2 regions of the Cryobacterium sp. W22_MBD10_FK3 genome follow, and region 1 is predicted to be linked to the other one. Evidence: predicted binding sites of a transcription regulator. Region 1 holds the regulator's gene; the other holds the start of a gene.
The links. The regulator LexA, encoded in region 1, represses DNA repair genes until DNA is damaged. The targets are predictions, from matches to a motif close to TCGAACANNTGTTCGA.

Region 1 (8,630 bases):
CGCCGGAGCCACCGTGCTCGACGGCCTGCTGCAGCGCCGCGCCACCCCTGACCCCAGCACCTACCTCGGCAAGGGCAAGGCCCTCGAACTCGCGTCCATCGTGGCGGCGCTCGGCGCCGACACGGTGATCGCCGACTCCGAACTCGCGCCCAGCCAGCGCCGTGCCCTCGAAGACGTGGTCAAGGTGAAGGTCATCGACCGCACCGCCGTGATCCTGGACATCTTCAGCCAGCACGCCAAGAGCCGGGAGGGCAAGGCGCAGGTCGAACTCGCCCAGCTGGCCTACCTGCTTCCCCGCCTCCGAGGCTGGGGTGACTCGATGTCCCGCCAGGCCGGTGGCCAGGTCGGTGGCACCGGAGCCGGCATGGGTTCGCGCGGACCCGGTGAGACGAAGATCGAACTGGACCGCCGCCGCATCCACACCCGGATGTCGCGCCTGCGCAAGCAGATGCTTGAGATGAAGCCGGCCCGCGAGGCCAAGCGCGCCAACCGCAAGCGCAATGCCGTGCCGAGTGTGGCGATTGTCGGCTACACCAACGCCGGCAAGTCCAGCCTGCTCAACCGCATCACCAAGGCCGGCGTGCTGGTGGAGAACTCTCTCTTCGCCACCCTCGACGCCACCGTGCGCAAGTCCACGACGGCCGACGGCCGGCTGTACACCTTCACCGACACTGTCGGTTTCGTGCGCAACCTGCCCCACCAGTTGGTCGAGGCGTTCCGCTCCACCCTCGAGGAGGTCGCCGACTCCGACGTCATCATCCACGTCGTCGACGCGTCCCACCCCGACCCGGCCAGCCAGCTGGCGACGGTGCGCGAGGTCATCGGCGAGGTCGGGGCCAGCGACATCCCCGAGCTGGTCGTGTTCAACAAGAGCGACCTGGTCAGCGACGACGACCGTCTGGTGCTGCGGGGCCTCGCGCCCAAGGCGATCTTCGTATCGGCACGCAACGGCGAGGGCATCGACGAGGTGCTGCAGATTCTCGAAACCATGCTGCCCCGTCCGGAAATCCGTTTGGACCTGTTGATTCCCTACGACCGCGGTGACCTCATCCCGATCTTGCACGAGCAGGGCAAGGTTCTGGCGCTGGACTACTCCGAGACCGGCACCCAGGTCACGGCCCTCGTGTCGCCCGGCATCGAGGCGCAGTTCACCCCGTTCGTCGTCGCCCCGGCCATCGCCGGCTGACACCGAACCCCGCGAAGGCGGCCCCCGCATCCTGATTCAGGAGCAGGGGTCGCCTGCGGTCATTAAGGCGGCGGGCCGAGGAACGTAACAATCGGCCATGCAGAAGCGCGCGAGGAATCCGCGTTGTTAGAGTCATCTCATTCGTTGTCGGCAGGCTATTCTGCCCGGCATGGAGCGACAGCCGAGCCCGGCACCCGCCCGCGAGCAGCCGCCTGGTTTCCCTGGCGGTCCGCGGCCGCCAGGCCTTCGAAGTGAACCCACCATGCCGAATGAGGAACCATGACCGCGAGCCCAGACACAGCGCCGACGGACCCGGCCTGTCCAGAGAACACCCCGTTCTCCTTCGAGCTGTACCCGCCCAAAACTGATGCCGCCGCCACGGCGCTGCACACCACCATCGACGCCCTCGCCGCGGCCGGACCCGACTTCATCTCGGTCACCTATGGTGCCAGCGGCTCGTCACGCGTCTCGTCCCTAGACGTGCTGCGCTACATCCGCCGGACCACCCGGGTGGACCCGATGGCACACCTCACCTGCGTCGGCTCGTCGCACGCCGAGGCGAGCAGCCTGATCCGCGAGTTCCTCGACGCCGGCGTGCGCAGCTTCCTCGCCCTCCGCGGCGACCCGCCGGAGGGCCTGACCGAGAACGACGCCTTCCTCGGCGACCTGCACAGCGCCGGCGAGCTGGTGCAGCTGATCCACCGGGTGCAGGCCGAGCGGGTGCCGTACCAGGAGACCCCCATCCCGGGCCTGCCGCGGGCGCGGGCGGTGAAGACCGAGCGTGAGCACGTGCGTATCGCCGTGGCCGCCTTCCCGAACGGTCACCCGCGCTCCCGCTCCACCGCGCAGGACATCGACACGCTGCTGGCCAAACAGGCCGCGGGTGCCAACCTGGCCATCACCCAGCTGTTCTTCCATGCCGACCACTACCTCAGCTTCATCGAGCGGGCCAGGGAGGCCGGGGTCGAATTCCCGATCCTGCCCGGCATCATGCCCGTGACCAGCCCCGGCCGGCTCCGGCGCATCCTCGAGCTCTCCGGCGAGGAGCTGCCCGCCGAGCTCTCCATTCAGCTCGAGGTGGAACCCACCCCGGAGGGCCAGCGCGAGATCGGAATCGAGCACGCCACCACCCTGGCCAAGAAACTCATCGCCGGCGGGGCTCCCGGCCTGCACCTCTACGCCTTCAACCAGCACGAAACCGTGCTCGCGGTGCTCGACCGGGCCGGCGCGCTCGCACCGGCACAACCCGTCGTCTCCGCCCGCATCCCGCCGTCTACCCGCTCCGCGACCCCTCCCTCGACCAGCCCCACCAGCACCCCTGCCGGTATCTACTCCACGAAGGACTACAACTGATGACCACCACCGTCCCCGCCTTCCCCACCGGAACGATCCTCGGCTACCCCCGGATCGGCCGGCGCCGCGAGCTGAAGAAGGCCGTCGAAGCCTTCTGGGCCGGCCGCATCGACGCCGCCGAGCTCGAGACCATCGCTGCCGCCCTGCGCAGCACCACCCGGGAGCGCCTCGTGGGCCTGGGCCTCGGCCGCTCCGACTCGTCAATCCCCGAAAGCTTCTCGTTCTACGACCAGGTGCTGGATGCCGCGGTGACCGTGGGCGCCATCCCGGCCCGCTTCGCCGGCCTCGTCGACGCCGACGGCCACCTCGACCTCGCCGGCTACTTCACCCTGGCGCGCGGCGCCGGCGAGAACCTGCCCCTCGAGATGACCAAGTGGTTCGACTCCAACTACCACTACCTGGTGCCCGAAATCGGCCCGGAGACCAGGTTCCACCTGGCCAGCGACCGCATCGTGCGGGAGTTCGAGGAAGCCGTCGCCGCCGGCTTCCTCACCCGGCCGGTCATTGTCGGCCCGGTCACCTTCCTGCTGCTGGCCAAGCCGAGCGAAGCGGCCCCGGCCGGCTTCCACCCCCTGGACCGCCTCGACGACCTGCTGCCGGTCTACGCGGCCCTGATCGAACGCCTCGCCGCGGCCGGCGCGGAGTGGGTGCAGCTGGACGAACCGGGTCTCGTGAGCGAGAGCATCGACATCCCGCGGGACCGCGCCCTGGCCGCCCTGGCCCAGGCCTACGACACCCTCGGCGGGCTCGACACCCGACCGGGACTGTTCGTTGCGGCCCCCTACGGCAGCCTCGACGACGCCCTCCCGGTGCTGGCCAACACCCCGGTCGAGGCGATCGGCCTGGACCTGGTGCGCGGCACGGTGCCGGCCGGCATCCCCGGGCTGGAGGACACGACTCTGGTGGCCGGCGTCATCGACGGCCACAACATCTGGCGCGGCGACCTCGCGGCGGCATTCGACACGGTCGGCCAGCTGAGCAGGCTGAGCGAGAACGTCGCGGTTTCCACCTCCACCTCGCTGCTGCACCTGCCGCACGACGTCACCGACGAGACCAAGCTGGGAGCCGACCTCACCAGCTGGCTGGCCTTCGCCGACCAGAAGATCGGCCAGGTCGCCACCCTCGCCCGCGGCCTCTCCCACGGTCAGGCAGCCATCCAGGCCGACCTTGACGCGGCCACCGCGGCACTGGCCCAACGTCGCGTGTCGCCCGGCGTGCGTGATGGCGCCGTGCGCGCCCGGCTCAACACGCTCACCCCGGCCGACTTCAGCCGGGGGGACTACGAGAGCCGGGTCGCCGCCCAGGAAGCCGTGCTCGACCTGCCGCCGCTGCCGACCACGACCATCGGTTCGTTCCCGCAGACCACTGAGATCCGCCGCGCCCGAGCCCGCCTGGTCTCCGGTGACCTCGCGCCGGCCGACTATCGGGAGCTGATGCGCGCCGAGATCGGCCGGGTCGTGCAACTGCAGGAAGACCTCGGCCTCGACGTGCTCGTGCATGGCGAACCCGAGCGCAACGACATGGTGCAGTATTTCGCCGAGAACCTCGACGGCTTCACGGTGACCGAAAACGGTTGGGTGCAGTCCTACGGCAGCCGGTGTACCCGACCGTCCATCCTCTGGGGCGACGTGTCCAGGCCGGCGCCCATCACCGTGGAATGGTCCAGCTACACCCAGAGCCTGACCGAGAAGCCGGTCAAGGGCATGCTCACCGGGCCGGTCACCATCCTGGCCTGGTCGTTCGTGCGTGACGACCAGCCGCTGGGGGAGACCGCCCGCCAGGTGGCGCTCGCCCTCCGCGATGAGATCGGCGACCTGGAAGCCGCAGGCATCCAGGTCGTGCAGGTCGACGAGCCCGCGCTGCGGGAACTGCTGCCGCTGAAGAAGAAGGACCACGCCGACTACCTCGACTGGTCGGTCGGCTCGTTCAGGCTCGCCACGGCGGGCGTCGCGGACCAGACGCAGATCCACACCCACCTCTGCTACTCCGAATTCGGGGTGGTGATCGACGCCATCCGCAACCTCGACGCCGACGTGACCAGCATCGAGGCCGCCAGGTCGAAGATGGAGGTCGTCGCCGACCTGCAGACCAGCGGGTTCGACCACGGCATCGGGCCGGGCGTCTACGACATCCACTCACCGCGCGTGCCCGGTGTCGCCGAGGTCACCGAGCTGCTCGAGCGGGCACTCGAATCCATCCCGGCCCGCCAGATCTGGGTGAACCCGGACTGCGGCCTCAAAACCCGTGGTTATGCCGAGACCGTCGACTCGCTGCGCAACATCGTAGACGCCACCCGCGCCGTTCGGGCCGCACTGGTCTGAACCGACAGCTGACGCAGAACAGGCCCGGTCCCTTGGGGGACCGGGCCTGTTCCGTGTGTGGAACCGGGCGGGGATCAGACCGAGCGCAGCACCGCGACGACCTTGCCGAGGACCTCGGCGTAGTCGCCCAGAATCGGCTCGAAGTTGGTGTTGCGGGGGAGCAGCCAGGTGTGGCCGTCGCGCTGCCGCAGCACCTTGACCGTGGCTTCACCGTCGAGCATCGCTGCCACGATCTCGCCGTTTTCAGCTGTCTTCTGCTGACGGATGACCACCCAGTCGCCGTCGCAGATGGCGGCGTCGATCATCGACTCACCGACCACCTTGAGCATGAACAGCTCGCCCTTGCCCACCAGCTGGCGGGGGAGCGGGAAGATCTCATCGATCTGCTGGTCGGCCATGATCGGGATACCGGCGGCGATACGGCCGACGAGCGGCACCATCGCCGCGTCACCCACCTGAATGCCGGACTGGTAGTCGTCTGCGGCGCCGGGGGTGACGTCGTCACCGGACTGGGGCAGCTCGATGAGCACCTCGAGCGCGCGGGGGCGGTGCGGGTCACGACGCAGGTAACCGCTCAGCTCGAGCTGGTGCAGCTGGTGGGTCACGCTCGACAGTGAGGACAGGCCGACGGCATCACCGATCTCGCGCATGCTCGGCGGGTAGCCGCGGTCGCGGACCGAACGCTGGATGACGTCCATCACCGCGCGCTGTTTGTCGCTCAGGCTCTTGCGGCGTCGCGTGCCGCCCTTGTCCCGAGGTGTGCTCTGTTGTGCCACGTTGTCGCTCCTCTGGTTAGTCGGTCGGGGCTGGTGCTGGTGCTGGTTGAAGGTGTCACTGGCCGGCTGCGGGAAGCCCGCCGGCGGCAATGTCGGAGGTGTCTGTTTGAGTACAGCTACCCGATCGAAACTGTAGCCACTGAGCAGCGATTCGTAGACACGCATTCGAGTGTGTTGCGGAATATCTCTCCATAATATCCGGAAACAGGGTTGATTGTTCGAACACTCGAAGATATATTCGGAACATAGATTCGCATCTGGCCCTCCCGGCCGAGGGCCAGATGCGTTACCAGGAGGTTTGACATGAGCGCAGCATACGCAGTGCAGCCCGGCTCGATCACCCGCGCCACGGCCACCCGCACCCCTTCCACCGGTACCGCCGGCATCCCACCGACCACGCACCTGCGCCTGACCCGCCGCGGGCGCGCCGTGTTCACGACCCTCGCCGCGGTGCCCCTGGTGCTTGGCGCCATCGGCATCGCCATCAACGGCGGCATGGCCGCCGCGGAGGGCACCGCCGGTGTCGGCGCCGTCGCGTTCGAATACGTCACCATCGAGGCGGGCCAGTCGCTGTGGCAGCTGGCCGAGTCGATCGCCCCCGCGCAGGACCCGCGCGACGTGATCGCCGACATCGTCAACCTCAACCAGCTGCCGTCCGAGGCAGTGCAGCCCGGCCAGCGCCTCGCCCTCCCTGCCAACTACTGACCTGCCGACTACTGACCTGCCGACTACTGACCTGCCGACTACTGACCTGCCGACTGCTGATCTGCCGGCTACTGAGCCGGCAGCCGGGATTCGGCCCAGATCGGGGCGGCTCGCGGCGCAACTAAGCTTGTTCGGGTGACCAGCCTCGACGACCTGCCCCTGCGTGACAACCTCCGCGGACACATCCCCTACGGCGCCCCCCAGTTGCACGTGCCGGTGGCGCTGAACGTCAACGAGAACACCCACCCGATTCCGCCCGCTGTCGCTGCCGACATCGCGGCGGCGCTGGCCACGGCCATCCTCACCGTCAACCGGTACCCGGACCGCGAGTTCACCCAACTGCGTGACGACCTCGCCGGCTACCTCGGTCACGGCCTCACCCGCGACAACATCTGGGCGGCCAACGGTTCCAACGAGGTGCTGCAGCAGGTGCTGCAGGCCTTCGGCGGGCCGGGGCGTTCCCTGCTCGGCTTCGCGCCAACCTACTCGATGTACTCGATCCTCGCCTCCGGCACCGATACCCGGTGGATCCCGGGCGGCCGGGACGCCGCCTACGAACTCACCCCGGCGACCGCCGCCCGCTGGGTGCGGGAGACCTCGCCAGACATCGTCTTCCTCTGCTCGCCGAACAACCCCACCGGCACGCCGTTGTCGCTGGAAACCATCGCCGCCGTCTACGACGCCACCCCGGGCATCGTCGTCGTCGACGAGGCCTACGCCGAGTTCGCCCCCGACGGCACCGAGAGCGCCCTCACTCTGCTGCCCGGCCGGGAGCGGCTGCTGGTGTCGCGCACCATGAGCAAGGCCTTCGCGTTCGCCGGTGTGCGGCTCGGCTACCTGGCCGCCGACCCGGCGGTGACTGATGCCCTGCGCCTGGTGCGTCTGCCGTACCACCTGTCCGCGCTCACCCAGGCCGCCGCCGTCGCTGCGCTCGCCCACACCGGGGAGATGCTCGCCATGGTCGACGACATCCGGGTGCAACGTGACCGTCTGGTGCGTGAGCTCACCGGGCTGGGCTACCGGCCGCTGCGGAGCGGCAGCAACTTCGTGCTCTTCGGCGGGGTCGCCGACCCGCACGCCACCTTCGAGGCCCTCCTGGCCGACGGCATCCTGATCCGCGACGTCGGAATCCCCGGCCACCTGCGCGTCTCGGCCGGCACCGAGGCCGAGACGAGCGCGTTCCTGACCGCCATCGCACGGCTCGCTCCGATAGCCGAATAAACTAACGCCATGAGCAACGTCACGCCCTCGCCTCGCCGTGCCCACCTGCAGCGCGAAACAAGCGAATCGAGCATCGACCTGTCGATCGACCTCGATGGCACCGGGGTGAGCGACATCCACACCAGCGTGCCGTTCTACGACCACCTGCTCACGGCGTTCGCGAAGCACTCGCTGACCGACCTCACCGTGCACGCCAAGGGCGACACCGAGATCGACGTGCACCACACCGTTGAAGACATCGGCATCGTGCTGGGCCTGGCCATCAAGCAGGCGCTGGGTGACAAGTCCGGCATCTCCCGCTACGGCGACGCCCTGGTGCCGCTGGACGAGGCACTCGTGCAGGCCGTCGTGGACATCTCCGGCCGGCCCTACCTCGTGCACACCGGCGAGCCCGCCGGATTCGAGTTCCACCTCATCGGCGGCCACTTCACCGGTTCCATGGTGCGGCACGTCTTCGAAGCCATCGCCTTCAATGCCGCACTGACCGTGCACGTCACCGTCGTGGGCGGCCGCGACCCGCACCACATCGCGGAAGCCGAGTTCAAGGCCTTCGCCCGTGCCTTCCGCCAAGCCAAGGCCTACGACCCGCTGGTTTCCGGCATCCCCTCCACCAAGGGCGCCCTATGACCTCGGTTGTCGTTCTGGACTACGGCACCGGCAATGTGCACTCGGCCGTCAAGGCGCTCGAGCTGGCCGGGGCCGACGTCACGCTCACCGGTGACCGCAAGCTCGCGCTCGAAGCCGACGGACTCCTCGTGCCCGGCGTCGGATCGTTCAGCGCCGTCATGGCCGCGTTGAGCGACGCGCACGGCGGCGACATCATCGACAAACGCCTCTCCGGCGGGCGGGCGGTGATGGGCATCTGCGTGGGCATGCAGGTCATGTTCGAACACGGCGTCGAGCGCGGCATCAACACCGAGGGCCTCGGCGAATGGCCGGGCACCGTCACCGCCCTGCCGGCCCCAGTGCTGCCGCACATGGGCTGGAACACCGTCACTCCCGATGCCGAGTCGGTATTGTTCCGTGGGCTGGAGGAGGAACGGTTCTACTTCGTGCACTCCTACGCCG
Region 2 (8,630 bases), on a different contig from region 1:
CTGCGGGCCACCGCCCCGTTCGTCTATCTCAGACTGCACGGTCCGGACGCGGACTCCCTCTACGCAGGGTCGTATTCCGACGCCGACCTGCGGTGGTGGGCAAGCCGCATCCGTGAGTGGCGAGCCGGGGGACGTGAGGTGTTCGCCTACTTCAACAACGACGGCGGCGGCAATGCCGTGCGGAACGCCTGGGCCCTGCGAGCCGAGCTGGGAGTGTGACCAATGCCCGCACAAGGCCCCTAGCGGAAAGGACCCGGGGTGAGATATGTGAACCGGTACCTGGGCTCAGCAATGCGGAGTCGAGGGTGCCAAAGGGCAGGTCATCGTGAAATCACGAGCTTAGAATTGTGGCCCCGGGCGCGGTCTGGCAAGTGAGCGCGCCGATGAGGCACCCACGCGTGGGTGCGTATTCAGCAGAGGTATTCATGACCATGACCGATGTCGCCTTCTCCACAGTTGTCACCGAACTCTCCGCCGTGCTCTCCACGGCGCAGATCGTGACGGGGCCCCGCACCGAAGGCAACCGCCGGGACCAGTCCGAGGGCACCGTGAGCGGCGAGCCGCTGGCCGTGGTCTTTCCGGCCAGCACCGAAGAGGTAGCCGCCGTCGTCACGATCGCCGCTGCCCACCGCATCCCGATCGTGCCGCAGGGGGCCAGGACCGGGTTGGCCGGCGGGGCGAACGCCATCGAGGGCGCCATCGTGCTGAGCACCACCCGGCTCAAGAAGATCCTTGTGGTCGATGCCGCGAACCAGACCGCCACGGTGCAGGCCGGTGTGCGCACCATCGCGCTGGCCAGGGCTGCCGAGGCCGTTGACCTGTTCTACCCGCCGGACCCCGGCTCGTGGCGCGCCTCCACCATCGGCGGCAATGTTGCCACCAACGCCGGCGGAATGCTCTGTGTGAAGTACGGCGTCACCGGCAACTTCGTGCGCCAGCTCACGGTGGTACTCGCGGACGGGTCGATCGTGCACACCGGACAACGCACCATCAAGGGCGTGGCCGGCTACAACCTCACCGCGCTGCTGGTGGGCTCAGAAGGAACCCTGGGCATCATCACCGAGATCACCGTTGGCCTGCTGCCCAAACCCGGCAGCGCCTCCGGTGTGGCGGCGACGTTCACCAATGTCGAGGATGCCCTGACCGCCGCCAATCTGATCGTCGCCGGTGCGCGGCGGCCGAGTGTCGTCGAGTTTCTCGACGGTGCCTGCATCGCGGCCATCAACGCGTTCGATCCGGCCTCGACCCTGCCAGCGGGGGCCGGTGCCCTGCTCCTCGTGCAGTCGGACCAGATCGGCCAGGCCCACGACGACGTCGAGGCGTACGCCGAGCTGCTGCGGGCCGCCGGAGCCGACGAGGTCACGATGGCGCACGACGCCGAGTCCCTCGAGCGGCTGATGAGCGCACGACGGCTGCTGCACCCGGCCGTGCAGGCCGTGCGGGGCGGATGCCTGAACGAAGACATCACCGTGCCACGCTCCCAGCTGCCCGCGCTGTTGCGCGGCCTGGCGGAGATCTCCCGGGAGCTTGACGTGCCGATCAGCACCGGTGGGCATATCGGCGACGGCAACCTGCACCCGGTGATCGGCTACAACCCCGAGGTGCCCGCCGAGATCGATGCCGCCCACGCGGCCTTCGCCAGGGTGATCGACCTGGCCATCTCGCTCGACGGCTCCGCCTCGGGGGAGCACGGGATCGGCGTGCTCAAGCGAGCGCACCTGGACGACGAGCTCGGCCCCGTTCTGCGTGACCTGCAGCTGAGGGTGAAGTCGGCCTTCGATCCCCACTCGATCCTGAACCCCGGTAAAAAGCTCTAGGAGCGGCGGTCGGGGCACTGGTCGGTGGGCGTTGGTTGTTGGTCGGTGATCGGTGATCGGTGGTCGGTGGTCGTGGTGCTGGTCGAGCTCGTCGACGCCGTGCTGTCCTGTCGAAGTTGACCCCGCAACCCACCCTCGTCGCGCACCCGCTCCGTTGGTCGAGCTTGTCGAGACCCCGCTGAGCTGTCGAACTTGACCCCGCTGATCAAGGCGAAAAAAGTTACGAATTAGCCTGTGGAAAACTTGACCTATTCTCACACTTTTGTTCGATGCGTGAGAGAATGGGGGTATGGACGACGAGCTGGTACCAGGCTCCACCGCACCGACGGGAACTCCTCCCGCCGGGGCGAATCTCCATGACTGGAACACCGGCCTCGCCGGTCCGGAGGCGGAGGTGCTCGATGAGCTGACCGCTTCCCCGTCGGATGCCGCCAGTCTCGGCGGCACCACCGACACCGCGGGCTCGCCGCCCAGTGGTCCCGCCCTGGGTAAGCCGCGGCCGCCGTGGCGGGAGCCGTCGGAGTTGCCGGCCGTGCAGCGGGCGCATACCGGGCCGTTCGGCGAGAAGCTGAAGGTGCTCGATGACGCAGCGGCAACGGTGCAGGCGGTAATGGCGTCGATCGATGTGAACGGGCTCAGCGACGCCGAGGTGGTCGCGTTGACGCAGATGGTGGAGCGGGCCGGCCGGCCGGTGGACGCGGCCCGGGTGAGCACCGCGACCGTGGTCGGCTATCGGTCTCGGCGGATGCTGGGCCGGGAGTCCATGGCCTGGCGGATGGGCGCCCCGCACCAGAACGTGTTGCTGACCCGGCTGACCCTGGCGTCGGTGCCGGAGATGAAACGACGGATGGCGTTGGGCGAGAAAGTGACGCCCCGGGTGCTGGGCGGCGCCGTGTTCGAGCCGGTGTTCCCGGTGGTCGCGGCCGCGTTGCGCTCCGGGGAGCTGGGCATCGACGCGGCGGAGACCATCGTCGCCGGCCTGACCGACTACACGGCAACCGGCCGCCTCGACGCCGACGCGGAACAGGTTCAGAAAGCTGAACGCGACCTCGTGGAACAGGCCACCGGATCCGTCTACGGCCGCACACCCGCTCCCGGCGAGACTGTCCCCACGGACGCCGATGCCGACACCGGCACTGATGCCGACGCTGACGCTGATGGTGATCGCGGGCCGGCCGGCGGGTTCACCGGGCCGATTGGCCGCCTGGGTGAATCGGACGGGTTCACCTATCCGGCCGATGAGATCCGCAAACTGGCGGTGCGTTGGCAGGCCGTGCTCAACCCGGACGGACTCGCGCCAAACACGCCCACCGTCGAAGCGAAATCCACGTTCTCGTTCGGCCCCTACAAAGACGGCCTGCACCCCTTGCGCGGCGGGGTGACCCCGGAGCTCAAAGGGGTGATGCAGAACCTGTTCAACACGTTCCAGTCCGCCCGGTCCGCGCCCTCGTTCCCGTCCGCGGACGAGCAGCGGCGCATCGAAGCCGGCGAGCTGGTGCCCGGCGAGTTGATCGACGAGCGCACCGGCGGTGAGAAGCGCGCCGACATACTCCGCGGCATCCTCGTGCAGGTCGCCCAAGACCCCCGCACCCCGACCATGGGCGGCATGCCACCGACGGTGATGGTGCACGTGAACGCCACCGACCTGCTCAACCAGGCCGGGGTGGGCTGGATCGATGGCATCGACGAACCGATCTCGATGACCACGATCACCCAGCTGATCGACAACGGGGGCATGCAGCCGCTGTTCTTCGGCACCAACGGCGCCGTCCTCGGTTTGGGCTCGAAGGAACGCTGTTTCACCCCGCGGCAACGCAAAGCGATCACAGCCCGGGACGGCGGTTGCATCATCCCGGGCTGTGACTGCCCACCGCAATGGACCGAAGTGCACCACGTCACACCCTGGCAGCTGGGCGGGGACACCCATGTGAACAACGGGGTGCTGCTGTGTTGGTATCACCACCACACCATCACCAGCGGGGGCGGCTGGAAGATCCGCATGGTCGCCGGGATACCGCAGGTGAAAGCACCACACTGGATCGACCCGACCGGCGCTTGGCGGCCACCGAACCAACACCGGGCCCACGACCCCCGCACCCGAAGAACCGACGAGTAGCAGCGGGGTGCACTCATGTCACAGGGTTCAGTTCGACAAGCTCGGCACGACGCCGACAGGTGTGACCAACGCGTGCCAGCGGAACACCAGCGGAGTGCCAGCGGAGCACCAACGGTGGACCAGCGGAGGAGCGGGCTGGAGGTCTTTGCGGCCCGATTCGGGCGGGGTACTGCCATCAGCGCGGCCCGCGACGTACTATCGGCTTGGGCGCCAGCCGGCGCTCGGTTACGGCAACGGAGGTACGCAGTGGGCATCAACGACGACGACATCACAACATCCGGATCAGGCGGATCGGGTTCAGGCGAGGGAACTGCCGACGGCGGCGCCAACCCGGGTGGCCATGACGGCGGGGCCGACGGAACGGCGGATGCCGGCGAAGGCACCGCGGACGGCGGCGCCAACCCGGCCGGCCACGACGGCGGCGCAGACGGCTCCGCCTCCAGCGAAGGCATCGCTGACGGCGGCGCCAACCCGGAAGGCCACGACGGCGGCGCTGACGGAACCGCCTGATGACGAGCGAGGAGCGCGGGCCGAGGGATCGTCCCGCGCTCGCGCGCTTGCTCGCGGTCGCGCCGGATGCTTTCGCAACCGACTACTGGGACAGCCAGCCGCTCTTCACTCGTTCGTCAGAGCTGGGCAGCCGGTTCGACGACCTGTTCTCTGCTGGCGCCGTTGACGAACTCGTCACGCATCGGGGCCTGCGCACCCCATTCGTGCGGATGGCACGGGAGGGCGTGGTGCTCGATTCCGCCCGGTACACGGCGCCAGGAGGGCTGGGAGCCGAGATCGCCGACCAGGTCAGCGCCGACAAGGTGCTCGACGAGTTCAGCGGCGGTGCCACCCTGGTGCTCCAGGGACTGCACCGCATCTGGCCGCCGGTCGCCGAATTCGCCAGGCAACTGATGAGCGACATCGGGCATCCAGTTCAGGTGAACGCCTACATCACCCCGGCTTCTGCACGCGGCTTCGATCCGCACTACGACGTGCACGACGTGTTCGTCATCCAGATTGCGGGGGAGAAGCACTGGCGCATCCACCCACCCGTGCACCTGCACCCGCTGCGGGAGCAGCCGTGGACCGCCTATCGCGAGGCCGTCGAAAACCAGGCCCAGGGCGAGCCCACCATCGACGAGGTGTTCCGGCCCAACGACGTGCTCTATCTGCCCCGCGGATGGATCCACTCGGCGACAGCCCTCGGCGGCACCTCGATCCACCTCACCATCGGCGTCGCCGCGCTCACCCGCCACGACGTGCTGCGCGAGGCCGTCGCGCACGCGGCCGCCGACGACAGCCTGCGGGCAGCCCTGCCCCTGGGCATCGACCTCACGGATGCGGCCGCCGTGCGCGCCCTGCTGGCCGACGCCGTCGCAGATCTCGCCCGCTTCACCGGGGAAGAGCCCGGCGTCGCCCAGGCCGTGAGCGGGCGCCTGGCCGGGCGCGTGCAGGCATCCACCCGGGCCGAACCGATCGCACCCCTGGCCACCACGGCCGCCGCGGCGGCGCTGCACGAGGCCACCACCGTCAGCCTGCGGCGCGGGCTCGACGCCGGCATCCGGCAGGGTTCGAACCCGGCCGACGTGTTGCTCGTGCTTCCGGCCAAGACACTCACCCTTCCCGCTGAGGCGGCCGACGCCCTGGCGCAGATCGTGGCCGGGCACACCGTGCAGGCCGGCGGCCTGACCGGGCTGGATGCGGCATCCTCGCTGGTCGTGGCCAGGCGCCTGGTTCGCGAGGGTGTGCTGGTGGTGCGGTGAGCCAGCCCTCTGCGGCCGGCTGGCTGCCCTGCAGCGATCGCTCGCTCGAGCGCGGCGATCCACTCACCGGCACGGCCGGCTTCGGCGAACGGTGGTTCCTCGTCGAAATCGATGGGGCCTGGGGCGCCCACGCCTTCCTGCAGTCCCCGCTCGACCCCGGACTCGCCCGGGCCCTGGTCACGCGCATCGAATCCGCCGGCATCCGCCCGCTCGCCATTCGCCGCACCGGTCGCACGTCGCTGCAACGTCGTGCTCAGACCGAGTGGCGGTGGGCAGCAGTGGATGCGCGCGTTGGTCACGAACGAGTGCACTGGGGCATGGTGACCGATCCCGCCGATCTGCTGACCGTGCCGTTGGACGGGTCAACCGGCGCGGCGTCGACGGAGCCGCTCATCTGCGTGTGCACCCACGCCAGGCACGACCAGTGCTGCGCCGTGAAGGGCAGACCCGTGGTCACGGCCATCGCCCAGGCGCACCCGGACGGCACCTGGGAATGCTCGCACCTCGGCGGCGACAGGTTCGCGGCCACCATGATCATCTTCCCGCACGGGCTGTACTACGGCCGGGTCACCGGTGCGGAGGCCCCCGGCATCGTCGACGACTACCGCGACGGCCGCATCGCACCGCTCTGGTTCCGCGGGCGCAGCTCGCTGCCCAACGTCGTGCAGGCGGCGGCGGCCTTCGCCAGGGCGAACCGCGGCGACAACCGCATCGACGCCTTCGAGTATCGCTCCTGGACGGAGTCAGGGGGAGTGCACACCGTGAGCTTCGACCACAGCGGCGAACACCTCACCGTGCGGCTCGCAGAGACGAAGTCGGCACCCCTGCTGAGCACCTGCGCGGCCGGGAATCCCCAGCCCGTTCGGGAGTTCGAACTGCGCTCGGTCACGCCCAGGTGACACCCCCCAACTGGAGGTGAATAGGGGACCAAAGTCCCGGTTGCGGCGCTACCTCGGAGGGTAGTGTTCAGAACAGAGGGCGAACCACCGGCACCGTGGCACTAGCTGGTACCTCGTGGTCTGCTCTTGTGGCCTGCTGTTGGAATAAACACCCAGTCAGCGGGAAAGCCTCGATCCTACAAGGAGAGCAAATCCATATGACCGTAACAGATGGCATCCGAAGCGACCAGCGCGGTCTCGCAGAACCCGGCCAGGCAGAATTCGTTGCCGGCCCGTGGCAAGACTCGATCAACCTGCGCGACTTCATCCAGCGCAACTACACGCCGTACACCGGCGACGCAAGCTTCCTCGAAGGCGCCACCGAGCGCACCACAGGCATTTGGGCCAAGCTGTCCGCGATGTTCCCGGTCGAGCGCGAGAAGGGCGTCTATGACATCGACGCCACGACGCCCTCGTCCATCACCGCGCACAAGCCCGGCTACATCGACAAGGACAACGAGGTCATCGTCGGCCTCCAGACCGACGCGCCCCTGAAGCGCGCGATCATGCCCTTCGGTGGCTGGCGCATGGTCGCCACCTCGCTCGAGACCTACGGATACCCGGTCTCGCCCGAGCTGGAGACGATCTTCACCGACTACCGCAAGACCCACAACACCGCCGTCTTCGACGTCTACCCTCCCGGGGTCCGCCGCGCACGCAGCAGCCACCTGATCACGGGTCTGCCGGATGCCTACGGCCGCGGCCGTATCATCGGCGACTACCGTCGCGTGGCGCTGTACGGCATCGACGCACTCGTCGCCGGCAAGAAGAACGACCGCGCCGAGCTGGACATGGAGCCCTCGACCGAGGACATCATCCGTGCCCGCGAGGAAAACTCGGAGCAGATCCGGGCCCTCAAGGAACTCGCCCAGATGGCAGCCAGCTACGGCTCCGACATCACCAAGCCGGCCACCACAGCCCGCGAAGCCGTGCAGTGGCTGTACTTCGCCTACCTCGGTGCCGTCAAGGAGCAGAACGGTGCAGCAATGTCGTTCGGCCGCAACGCGGCCTTCCTCGACGCCTTCATCGAGCGCGACCTCAAGGCCGGCACGCTGACCGAGTCCGGTGCGCAGGAGCTCATCGACGACCTGGTCATCAAGCTGCGCATCGTGCGCTTCCTCCGTACCCCGGAGTACGACGAGATCTTCGCCGGCGACCCCACCTGGGTCACCGAGTCGCTCGCCGGCATCGGTGAAGACGGCCGCCCGCTGGTCACCAAGACCGCGTTCCGCTTCCTGCAGACCCTGTACAACGTGGGCCCCGCACCCGAGCCGAACCTGACCGTGCTGTGGAGCGACAAGCTGCCCGAGGGCTTCAAGCGCTTCTGCGCCCAGGTCTCGATCGACACGTCGGCCATCCAGTACGAGTCCGACGACCTGATCCGCGAGGAGATGGGTGACGACGCCGCGATCGCATGTTGTGTCTCCCCGATGCGCGTCGGCAAGCAGATGCAGTTCTTCGGAGCTCGCGTCAACGCTGTCAAGGCGCTCTTGTACTCCATCAACGGTGGCAAGGACGAGGTGTCCGGCAAGCAGATCGCCCCGGCCACCGCGCCGAACACCGACGAGATCCTCGACTACGAGACCGTCTTCCCGGCCTACCTCGAGACCCTCGAATGGCTTGCTGAGACCTACGTCACCGCACTGAACTGTATCCACTACATGCACGACAAGTACGCGTACGAGCGCCTCGAAATGGCACTGCACGACAAGGAAATCATCCGCACCCTGGCCTGCGGCATCGCCGGCCTGAGCGTGGTTGCCGACTCCCTGTCCGCCATCAAGTACGCCAAGGTCCGTCCGGTTCGCGACGAGACCGGCCTGGTTGTCGACTACACCGTCGAAGGCGAATTCCCCACCTTCGGCAACGACGACGACCGCGTCGACGTCATTGCAGTCGACGTCATGGAACGCTTCATGACCATGATCCGCAAGCACCCGACCTACCGCGACGCGATCCACACCCAGTCGATCCTGACGATCACGTCCAACGTGGTCTACGGCAA

Region 2: the regulator LexA is predicted to act here: its motif matches at 2,072-2,087, upstream of ACEN2M_RS03895 (DUF222 domain-containing protein).

What each region holds. Positions count from the first base shown of each region.
Region 1 covers NZ_JBGQOH010000012.1:65,024-73,653, forward strand. Annotated here, with positions in the region: gene hflX (GTPase HflX) at 1-1,186, shown strand, start outside; gene ACEN2M_RS12420 (methylenetetrahydrofolate reductase) at 1,466-2,539, shown strand; gene metE (5-methyltetrahydropteroyltriglutamate--homocysteine S-methyltransferase) at 2,539-4,860, shown strand; gene lexA (transcriptional repressor LexA) at 4,935-5,636, opposite strand; gene ACEN2M_RS12435 (LysM peptidoglycan-binding domain-containing protein) at 5,940-6,341, shown strand; gene ACEN2M_RS12440 (histidinol-phosphate transaminase) at 6,477-7,562, shown strand; gene hisB (imidazoleglycerol-phosphate dehydratase HisB) at 7,572-8,189, shown strand; gene hisH (imidazole glycerol phosphate synthase subunit HisH) at 8,186-8,630, shown strand, end outside.
Region 2 covers NZ_JBGQOH010000002.1:199,452-208,081, forward strand. Annotated here, with positions in the region: gene ACEN2M_RS03885 (DUF72 domain-containing protein) at 1-219, shown strand, start outside; gene ACEN2M_RS03890 (FAD-binding oxidoreductase) at 426-1,817, shown strand; gene ACEN2M_RS03895 (DUF222 domain-containing protein) at 2,107-3,933, shown strand; gene ACEN2M_RS03900 (BatC protein) at 4,180-4,443, shown strand; gene ACEN2M_RS03905 (cupin domain-containing protein) at 4,443-5,687, shown strand; gene ACEN2M_RS03910 (sucrase ferredoxin) at 5,684-6,586, shown strand; gene pflB (formate C-acetyltransferase) at 6,784-8,630, shown strand, end outside.